DNA from 3 places in the Pseudomonas vranovensis genome. Region 2 is predicted to be linked to each of the others. Evidence: riboswitches for the same ligand, from Rfam matches in the RefSeq annotation. Region 2 holds a riboswitch; each other region holds the start of a gene.
The links. Region 2 has a riboswitch for cobalamin ahead of ABVN19_RS08765 (CbtB-domain containing protein). Riboswitches for the same ligand answer to the same signal wherever they lie in the genome.

Region 1: another riboswitch for cobalamin. It lies ahead of ABVN19_RS12685 (TonB-dependent receptor); the one in region 2 lies ahead of ABVN19_RS08765 (CbtB-domain containing protein).
Region 3: another riboswitch for cobalamin. It lies ahead of cobO (cob(I)yrinic acid a,c-diamide adenosyltransferase); the one in region 2 lies ahead of ABVN19_RS08765 (CbtB-domain containing protein).

What each region holds. Positions count from the first base shown of each region.
Region 1 covers NZ_CP159259.1:2,761,765-2,765,028, forward strand. The annotation lists gene lpxO (lipid A hydroxylase LpxO) at 1-213, shown strand, start outside; gene ABVN19_RS12675 (carboxymuconolactone decarboxylase family protein) at 345-689, shown strand; gene ABVN19_RS12680 (GNAT family N-acetyltransferase) at 773-1,330, shown strand; cobalamin riboswitch at 1,416-1,622, shown strand; gene ABVN19_RS12685 (TonB-dependent receptor) at 1,729-3,264, shown strand, end outside.
Region 2 covers NZ_CP159259.1:1,876,000-1,879,263, forward strand. The annotation lists gene cobM (precorrin-4 C(11)-methyltransferase) at 1-503, opposite strand, end outside; gene ABVN19_RS08755 (cobalamin biosynthesis protein) at 532-933, opposite strand; gene ABVN19_RS08760 (CbtA family protein) at 935-1,627, opposite strand; gene ABVN19_RS08765 (CbtB-domain containing protein) at 1,638-1,823, opposite strand; cobalamin riboswitch at 1,920-2,149, opposite strand; cobalamin riboswitch at 2,210-2,407, shown strand; gene cobW (cobalamin biosynthesis protein CobW) at 2,505-3,264, shown strand, end outside.
Region 3 covers NZ_CP159259.1:592,001-595,264, reverse strand. The annotation lists gene bluB (5,6-dimethylbenzimidazole synthase) at 1-40, opposite strand, end outside; gene ABVN19_RS02760 (cobyrinate a,c-diamide synthase) at 37-1,332, opposite strand; gene cobO (cob(I)yrinic acid a,c-diamide adenosyltransferase) at 1,329-1,940, opposite strand; cobalamin riboswitch at 2,103-2,328, opposite strand; gene ABVN19_RS02750 (hypothetical protein) at 2,477-3,055, shown strand; gene ABVN19_RS02745 (sorbosone dehydrogenase family protein) at 3,124-3,264, shown strand, end outside.

The DNA.
Region 1 (3,264 bases), 890 kb from region 2:
GCGTTCAACCGCTGGTTCAGCCGCAAGGTGATGGCTGCTGCGGCAGCCCCCAACGATGCCGGTGACAAGACCGGGGGCATCAACCGCCTGTTCACCCGTATCTACAAGATCCGTGAGCGTGGCAAGGCGATGAAAAAGCGCAACCGTACCCGCTACTACCTGGAGAAATGGGCGGTAGTGGCTGCGCTGGTGCTGGTGTTCATCTACATCTGATGGCCTGTAGGAGCGGCGGTGCGTCGTCTCCTACCAAAGTCCTACCGTTTCAGGCCCATCGACCAACGGCGCCCCGTCGATTGAAAAACTAGCTTCACTGTTCATGTTGCCAACAGCACAAGGTGAAGACGATGAGCATGATGGACTGGGACGCCTACCGTAAGCAGTTGATGGCCGGTATCGGCGACCTCAAGCAACTGTCCCCCGACACGGTCAACGGCTATATGACCGCCAGCGGCGCCGGGGCCAAGACCAACCACCTGGATGCCAAGACCCGTGAGTTGATCTCGCTGGCCGTGGCCGTGACTACCCGCTGCGACGGCTGCATTGCCGTACACTCGGCGCAGGCGGTCAAGCAAGGCGCTACCCGTGAAGAAATCGCCGAGGCACTGGGCGTGGCCGTGGCCATGAATGCCGGTGCGGCGCTGGTGTATTCGGCGCGGGCGATGGATGCGGTAGGCAAGGTCGACATCTGAACGTATGGGAGCCGGCCTGCACAAACAGTTGCATGCCGGCTCCAACACTTTCAGACTCGCGGTTCACGTTGCCAGGAACCGCCATGATTACCCTCCGCCCCATGACCGCCGCTGATTTCGAACACTTCTGGCCGACCTTCCAGGCCATCGTCAGCGCCCGCGAAACCTATGCCTTCGAACCGGCCCTGAGCCAGGAACAGGCGCGTCATTTGTGGCTGGAGTCCCCGCTGCACACCCTGGTGGCCGAGGAGGATGGCGAACTACTTGGTTCCTACTACCTAAAGGCCAATGCCGCCGGCCCCGGCAGCCACGTGAGCAATTGCGGCTACATGGTCTGCGAGGCCGCCCGCGGTCGTGGCGTGGCACGCCTGATGTGCGAACACTCCCAGCAGTTGGCACGCCAGCAGGGCTTTTTGGCCATGCAGTTCAACTCGGTGGTGTCGAGCAATGAAGCGGCCGTGGCCTTGTGGCAGAAGCTGGGTTTTGAAATCGTCGGGCGCCTGCCGAGGGCGTATCGCCATGCCCGGCTCGGGCTGGTGGACAGCCTGGTGATGTACAAGTGGCTGGAAGAGCCTGCACAGCCGAAACTGATCGGGCGCAAGAACATCGAGGCGGTGGTGTCGCGAAAGCGCGGACGCTGACCCTCATTTTTCGTGGGGCGACGTCTCGACTTGCCCCGCGATGCATTTGCGCGTAACGCATTGACTGCAAAGGCATTCGATGTTCCCATGCGCGCCAGTTTCAGGTGTCCTGCGCCGCCGTGCGCAGGGTGAAACGGGAAGCCGGTGCGTCACTTTCGTGACTAGTCCGGCGCTGCCCCCGCAACGGTAAGCGAGCGAAGCCTTCGAAACACCACTGTGCCTCGGCATGGGAAGGTGAAGGCCTTCATGACCCTCGCAAGCCCGGAGACCGGCCTGAAGCTTTGTTTGGCAACCCCGCGGTGGGCGGGCGCAGGCCGGGTTGCGTTCGCCTGCGCGCGCAATTCCTCCATGCGTTGTTCCCTCCGGGATTCATTCATTCCTGTTGATTGTGGAACGACATGTCCCGTAACTCCAAGCTTCACTCCCTGGCGGCCAATGCCCTGGCCCCCTGCCTGGCACTCTCGCTGCCGGCCTTCGCTGAAGAACACAGTCCTTCTGCCCTGGCCCTGCCTTCAACGGCCATCACCAGCACCAGCGACAACGACCCGATCAGCCTGGCCACGCCCCTGCCCGCCGGTTCACGCCTGAACCTGAGCGCCATGGACACGCCGGCCAGCACCAGCAGCCTGGGCGCCGAGGCCATTGACGGTCGCAACAACAGCACCGTGCAAGCTGCCGTCACTCGCTCCCCCGGCATCACCTCTGTGGGCACGCCGGGCAACGGCAACACCGCGTTGTCGGCGCGCGGCTTCACCGGCCACGGTTCGGTGATGACCCTGTTCGACGGTTCGCGCATGTACACCGGCGCCGGCACCCAGACCTTCCCGGTCGACCCGTGGATGGTCGAGCGTATCGACATCATCCGGGGGCCGGCTTCTGTGCTGTACGGCGAAGGTGCTACGGGTGCGGTGGTCAACGTGATCCCGAAAAAACCCTTTGCCGGCGACATCCGCAACCACCTGCGCCTGGGCTACGGCAGCGACGACCGTCAGCAACTGGGCCTGGACAGCGGCGGCTCGCTGAGCGAGCGCCTGAGTTACCGGATCACCCTCAATGACCAGCACGGCAATGGCTGGGTCGACCGTGGTGACTCCAAAAGCCGCGCCATGAGCGCAGCGTTGCGCTTCGATGCCAGCGACGACCTGAGCTTTACCCTGGCCCACGAGCGCGGCGATGCCGAGCCGATGAACGACTTCGGCACGCCGCTGATCGACGGCCACTCCCGCGACAGCCTGCGCAAGAAGAACTACAACGTGCGCGATGACGTGCAGCGCTACCACGACGAATGGACCCGCCTGAACACCGACTGGGCCATCAGCGAGTCAATCAGCGCCAGCAACCAGCTGTACTACATCAAGAGCCGTCGCCACTGGCGCAATGCCGAGGACTACACCTGGCACAGCGACCTGGGGCAACTGGAGCGTGGCAGTTACCTGGAGATCAAGCACCACCAGGAGCAGATCGGCGACCGCCAGAGCTTCACCTTCGACCACGCGCTGTTCGGCCTGGCCAGCAAGACCGTGGTCGGCGCCGAATACAACCGCATCCGCTTCGGCATCGACAGCAACTCACCGTATAACGACATCGGCGGCGACTACATCGACCCGTGGAACCCGGCACCGGGCTACTTCCACAGCCAGGACCCGACCCGCCCGCAAACCCGAAGCACCACCCGCACCTTCGCCCTGTTCGCCGAGAACCGCACCCAACTGTCGGAGCGCTGGTCGCTGGTAACCGGCATCCGCCGCGACCAGAACCACATCGACCGCGACAACCTGGTCAACGACACCCGCAGCGACCGCAGCCTGGGCGGTGGCAACTGGCGCGCCGGCCTGGTGTTTGCCGTTACGGACGAACTGTCGCTGTACGGTCAGTACTCCACCAGTGAGGACGGCGTCAGCGACCTGATTACCTTGAGCCCGACCCAGCAGAAC
Region 2 (3,264 bases):
AGGTGCTTGACCCCCAGGTGGATCGCCAGGGTACTGCGATGACGCGCCAGGTCAGCCAGTTGCTCGCCTTCGGGCATCGGTGATTTGTCGCCGAAACGGGTGAGGATCACGGTCTGGGCGATGTCCGGCAAGGTCAGCTCGCAGCCGAGCAGGGCAGCGCTGGCCGCCACTGCGGTGACGCCGGGGACGATCTCGTAGGGAATGCCCAGCGCGCGCAGGTGGCGAATCTGCTCGCCAATGGCGCCATACAGGCTTGGGTCGCCACTGTGTACCCGGGCCACATCACGGCCCAGGTCATGGGCGGCCTTGATCGCCTCGATGATTTGCCCCAGGTGCAGTTCGGCGCTGTTGATGACGGTCTGGGCGCTGTGTCCTTCGAGCACAGCGGCAGGCACCAGTGAGCCGGCATAGATGATCACCGGACAACGGTGGATCAGGCGTTGGCCCTTGACGGTAATCAGTTCGGGATCGCCGGGGCCGGCACCGATAAAGTAGACGGTCATGCACAGTCCTTGGGATAGAAAGGGAGAATTATCCGCCAATGCCGCCGGCGCTGGCCAATGCCAGGGTGGCATCGGCGTGCAGGGTGCGGGTGACCTGCAGGTGAGCGGGGCCGGCAACCTGTTCGGCCAGCGCCAGGGCGGCGCTTTCGGCCACGCCGTAGCAACCGCTATGGGCAAAGGCGACGTCCGAGCGGTGGCTCAAGCGCGGCTCGAAGGCCGACAGCTGCGCAGCCGAGAAAAACACAACGGGCACACCCAAGCGGCTGGCCAATTGAATCAGGCCCGGCTCGTCGCGCTTCAGATCAATACTGGCAAGGCCCGCGACTGCCGCCAGGGGCAGTCCGTGGGCCTTGAGGGTGTGTTCGAGCAGGTTGCCCAGCGTGTCGACCGGGCAACCTCGCCGGCAACCCAGGCCGACAAACAACTGCATGTCAGGCCTGCTTCGGGCGACGGAACAGCCAGGCGCTGATCAGGCCCAAGGCCAGCCAGAACGCGGCATTGGTCACCAGCGAGGCAACCTTGAACTCGGCTTCCAGCGCCTCGGGAGCGAGCATTTCGTGTACATCAGGCTGCGGCGCGCCAATCACGTGGGGCACTACCAGCAGTACCACGCCCAGGGCCTTGAACAGCCAGTTGTGGGCGAACACGATCAACCCGAGCCCCACGGCGGTGGCGGCAGCGGTACCCACCCACCAGGCCTGGCGCTGGGCCAGGTCGGCCGCGGCAGTACCGGGCAGTTCCGGCGGCAGCCCCAGGGTCGGGGCCAGGCAGAACACGGCAAAGCCACCCAGGCCCCAGAGGGCACCGGTGAGGGCGCTGTTGGGCGCGCGCAGGGTATAGAGCGCGGCCAGGATCAGGGCGAAGCCGACGGCCACCACCAGGTTGCCGCCGGTGGTCGACAGCACTCGCTGCCAGCCATCCTCGGGCGACCAGGCTTCACTGTCATGATGATGGTCGGCGGCGACACCGTGAGCATGCTCATGGGGCTCGACCGCCGGGGCTGCGCTTTCATAGGTTTCCGCCTGCAGAATCAGCGGCGCCACCCAGAAGCTTTGCAGCAGGGTCAGCAACAGGGCGGCCAGGAGGCCTGCAAACCCTGCAGTACTGGCAATACGCTTGATCATCGGTCGGCACTCAGTGGCAAGGGAAGGCGGCGCTGTGGCGGGTGTCGTGGGCGGCGTTGTGCACCGCTTCGATAGGCGAGAAACCGGCGAAGTAGACCAGGCACAGGCCCAGCAGCGAGGCACCGACAGCAACCAGCAGGCGCTGGCTCAGGGTTGAGGGGGTAACGGCGGAGTGACTGGCGGTACTGGTACGCATGGCGCTTTCCTCTTGGTGTTGTCGGCAACAGGCAAGCGCAAGAAACCCCTGCACGGCGTCCGTCCAGGGGTTGCAACAGCGCCCGCCCACCGCGGGTTTGTCAAATCGAGCCTGGGCCGGTCTCCGGGCTGGCGAGGGGCGGGCAGATTGCCGCGCCGAAGGCGTCACCTTCCCATGCCGAACTGCGGGCACAGTGGTTCTGACGCTTTCCTCGCTTACCGTTGCGGGGGCAGCACTGGACTTGTCCTACGTCGTGATCAACACGTGTATGACGCACCGGTTTCCCGTTTCACCCTGTAAAGGGCACCCAAACGAATCGCACTAGCAAATCACGCAACCACGCAAGCGTCAATTGTGACAGCAGTTGACCACTCACCGGGCACTGCGTAGCCTAGCCGCTTCGAGGTTCTTCGGCGTTGGCCGAAGCTAAGACGGGAACGCGGTTGAAGCCGCGGCTGCCCCCGCAACTGTAAGCATTGAACGGTTCGACACAGCCACTGCATCGCTGCGGGAAGGCGTCGTTCGACTGGCCGCCGGCCGGTGCAATGCAAGCCAGGAGACCTGCCTCGATCAGTTTCCGACATTAAACCGGGCGGGGTGATCCGGTGGCGAACGCGCCCGGGCAGTGCTGCCTGTGGTTCTCGTCCTGCATGCCCGCCATTTGCTGCCAAGGGCATCGACATGAAAACACTGGCCAAACTCCCTGTCACCATCGTTACCGGCTTTCTCGGCTCGGGCAAAACCACGCTGCTGCGTCATATGCTCGACAACGCTCAGGGCCGACGCATTGCCGTGATCGTCAACGAGTTCGGCGAGCTGGGCATCGATGGCGAGATCCTCAAGCAGTGCAGCATCGGTTGCACCGAGGAAGAAGCCAGCGGCCGCGTGTATGAGCTGGCCAACGGCTGCCTGTGCTGCACCGTACAGGAAGAATTCTTCCCGGTGATGCGCGAGCTGGTAGCGCGCCGTGGCGACCTGGATCATATCCTCATCGAAACCAGCGGCCTGGCCCTGCCCAAGCCGCTGGTGCAAGCTTTCCAGTGGCCGGAAATCCGCAACGCCTGCACGGTCGATGCGGTGATTACGGTGGTCGACAGTCCGGCCGTGGCCGCTGGCACCTTCGCCGCCTTCCCGGAGCAAGTCGATGCCCAGCGCAAGCTGGACCCGAACCTGGATCACGAATCGCCGCTGCACGAACTGTTCGCCGACCAGTTGGCCAGTGCCGACCTGGTGGTACTGAACAAAGCTGACCTGATTGCCCCTGAAAACCTGGCCAAGGTACGCGCCGAGGTGCAGGAGGAGCTGCCGCCAGCGGTCAAGGTGATCGAAGCGAGCAGCGGTCGCTTGCCGCTTGAAGTGTTGCTGGGCCTGGGCGCCGAATCCGAAGCGCATATCGATGGCCGCCGCACCCACCACGATTCGCACCATGACGGCGACGACG
Region 3 (3,264 bases), 1.3 Mb from region 2:
CCGCGGCACGTTCAGCGTCGGTAAAGGCATGCTCGTTCATGGTGCCAACAGCGCCGCCGACGCCCGGGGATTGGAGGCAAAGTAGAAATGCACGTAAGAGGCTGTCAGCCGCCCGCAGCGGTAGACCGCCTCGGCACCGCGGCCGCCATTGGGGCTCTGGCCACGGGCAATGGGTTCAAGCTCGGTGCTGGTCAGGGAGTGGTGATAGGTGTGCCCCCGCAGAGCACCTTCCGGTAGCTCGACCGCTTGCAGGGCCAGCGCCGCCAGGCGTTTTTGCATCACCGCTTCGCCCGCCAGCAAGCCCAGCAATTCGGCACGTTCGCCCGCGACGTCGGTCAGGGCATCGAGCAGGTAAAGCATGCCGCCGCACTCGGCGAGCAAGGGCTTTCCGGCTTGATGATGGGCGCGAAGGGTTGCCAGCATCGAGGTGTTGGCGGCCAGGGCCTGGTGGTGCAGCTCCGGATAACCGCCCGGCAGGTACAGGCTGTCGGCAGGCGGAAGCTCGCGGTCATGCAGCGGCGAAAAGAACACCAGCTCCGCGCCCATGGCCCGCAGCAGGTCGAGGTTGGCACCATAGGTGAAGGCAAATGCCTCGTCGCGGGCTACCGCAATCGTCACACCGTCGAGCAAGGGCTCGATCACCTGCTCAGTGGGCCCGGCAAATGCCACGGCTGGCGGCAGCGCCGACTCGCAACTGGCGGCCAAGGCAGCCGCCGCGGCGTCGAGGCGAACATCCAGGTCATTGAGCTCGCTGGCCTGGACCAGGCCAAGGTGACGGCTTGGCAATTCGATGCCGGTCTCCCGCGACAGGCCGCCGTACCAGCGCAGCCCCTCGGTCAGGCTGCCTTCAAGCAACTGGGCGTGACGCAGGGTGCCAACCCGGTTGGCCAGCACGCCGGCAAAGGGCAGATCCGGTTGATAACGCGCCAACCCCAGGGCCAGGGCACCGAAGGTCTGGGCCATGGCCGTGCCATCGATTACCGCCAGCACCGGCACGCCGAAATGGCGGGCCAGGTCGGCGCTGGACGGCGTACCGTCGAACAGGCCCATGACCCCTTCAATCAGGATCAGGTCGGCCTCGCCCGCAGCTTCCCACAACAGGCGCCGGCTTTCCTGTTCGCCGACCATCCACAGGTCGAGCTGGTACACCGGGGCGCCGCTGGCCCGCTCCAGAATCATCGGATCGAGAAAATCCGGACCGCACTTGAACACCCGGACCTTGCGCCCCTGGTTGCGATGCAGACGCGCCAGGGCGGCGGTCACGGTGGTCTTGCCCTGCCCCGAGGCAGGCGCTGCGATCAGGACCGCCGGGCAGTGCCGGGTGTCGGTCATAGTTCGACGCCCTTCTGGGCACGGATGCCGGACTGGAACGCGTGCTTGATCATGCCCATCTCAGTCACGGTGTCGGCCAGTTCGATCATTTCATCCTTGGCACCACGCCCCGTGACGATCACGTGCTGCATGGGCGGGCGAGCCTGCAGGTCGCTGAGCACCTGGTCCAGATCCAGGTAGCCATGCTTGAGGGCGATGTTCAGTTCATCGAGCACCACGAAGGCAATGCCCGGGTCCTGCAGCAACTGTCGGGACACCGCCCAGGCCGCTTCGGCGGCGGCGATATCACGCTGGCGGTCCTGGGTCTCCCAGGTAAATCCCTCGCCCATGACGTGGTAGCGCACCTGCTCGGGAAAGCGCCGGAAGAACAGCTCCTCGCCGGTACTGTTGCGGCCCTTGATGAATTGCACCACGCCACACTGCATGCCGTGGCCCATGGCCCGGGCGAGCATGCCGAAAGCCGAACTGCTCTTGCCCTTGCCGTTACCGGTGAGCACCAGCAGCAACCCGCATTCGTTGGGGGCGTTGGCGATACGCTCGTCGATTACCGCCTTCTTGCGCAGCATGCGCGCCAAGTGGCGTTCGTCACGCTCGGTGGATTCAGTCATCGAAGTCTCCGCAAACCACTGTCGGCCAGCTCGCAACGAGCGTAGCAGCACGTGGCTGCAGGGTTCGCGGCAAACAGAGGACGACAGATGTATGGAAATGGCAGACGAAGAAAGGCGCAGGGCTGCGGCGCAAGCCGAAGAAACCGCGCATCACCCTCCGTGATGCCGTTGACTGTTTCAGGCCGGTCTCCGGGCTTGTGAGCGGGGTCATGAACACCCGGGACCGCGCGCCTTCCCGGGTGTTTTCACCCAGTGGCCATGCGCGGCCTTGACTCACTTACCGTTGCGGGGGCAGCGCCGGATTCGCACGCCTTTGCGTGCCCACCGGCTTCCCAGTTTCACCCTGCCAGGCCACGGCCTGCAGAGCACCTGAAACAAGTCGCGAAGGTTAGAGGGTTGCACTCGGAGCGTCAATCAACGGCGCGCCACTGGCCTGGATCAATGCCGTCTTTGTCATCTTGTGTCACGTTGCGTTAGGTGATATCAAATAGCCACAAATGGCTGTACTCGATCACAACGACAAAGGAGAGCGCAGCATGAAAGGCCTGATTATCAACAACCCGCGCCTGGAATTTTTGCGTCCGACTCTGGAGAGGTGGATCGATTGCATCGATCGCTTCAACCAGACCCTGGGCGATGGCGAAGCCCATTACTGGCATGGCGCCCAGGCCAACCTGGGGCTGCTGTCGGCTGCGGCCTGGCAAGCAGAGATGGTGACCCTGCAGCATCACCAGAGCAAAAAACAGCGCGACGAAGGCGAGCGCGAAGGCCACTGCGACCTGTATATCGCCAGCCGCGAAGAGGCGGCTTACCTGCAAGCCAGCCAGCGCTGGCCGCGCATTGCCAGGCTGGACCTGTCCGGCGCCCTGCAGGAAACCGCCAACGCTGCACGCCAAGTGGCGGCACCCAGCCAACTCAAGGTTGCCGCCCTGTTCGCCAGCCCCTGGAAAGCGGGCCAGCACGCCAGCCCCGAAGAGCTGCAGGACCTGGTCGACGACCTGCAAAAGCACACCGCCTGCGCCATTGCCTGGTACTTCCCCTACGCCTATCGCAAGCTGCACAACGAAGCAGGCCAGTATCACCCGGGCGTGGCACTGCTGCTCAAGCAGGCCTGAACAAGGGAACCTCCCCAGCCCTGCGTGCCTCTACCCTCAACGAAGGCCATCTTTGCGAGGGACACGACATGGGCACAACCCGGATTGTATTGCTGCTGGCGGTGGGTGCCGCTTTGGGCGGCTGCGGTGAGACAGCGCGGCTGGATGTCGGCGAAGGGTTCGGCCCCTCGCCGCAACTGCCCGAACCGAACAAGACCTTGATCCCCACC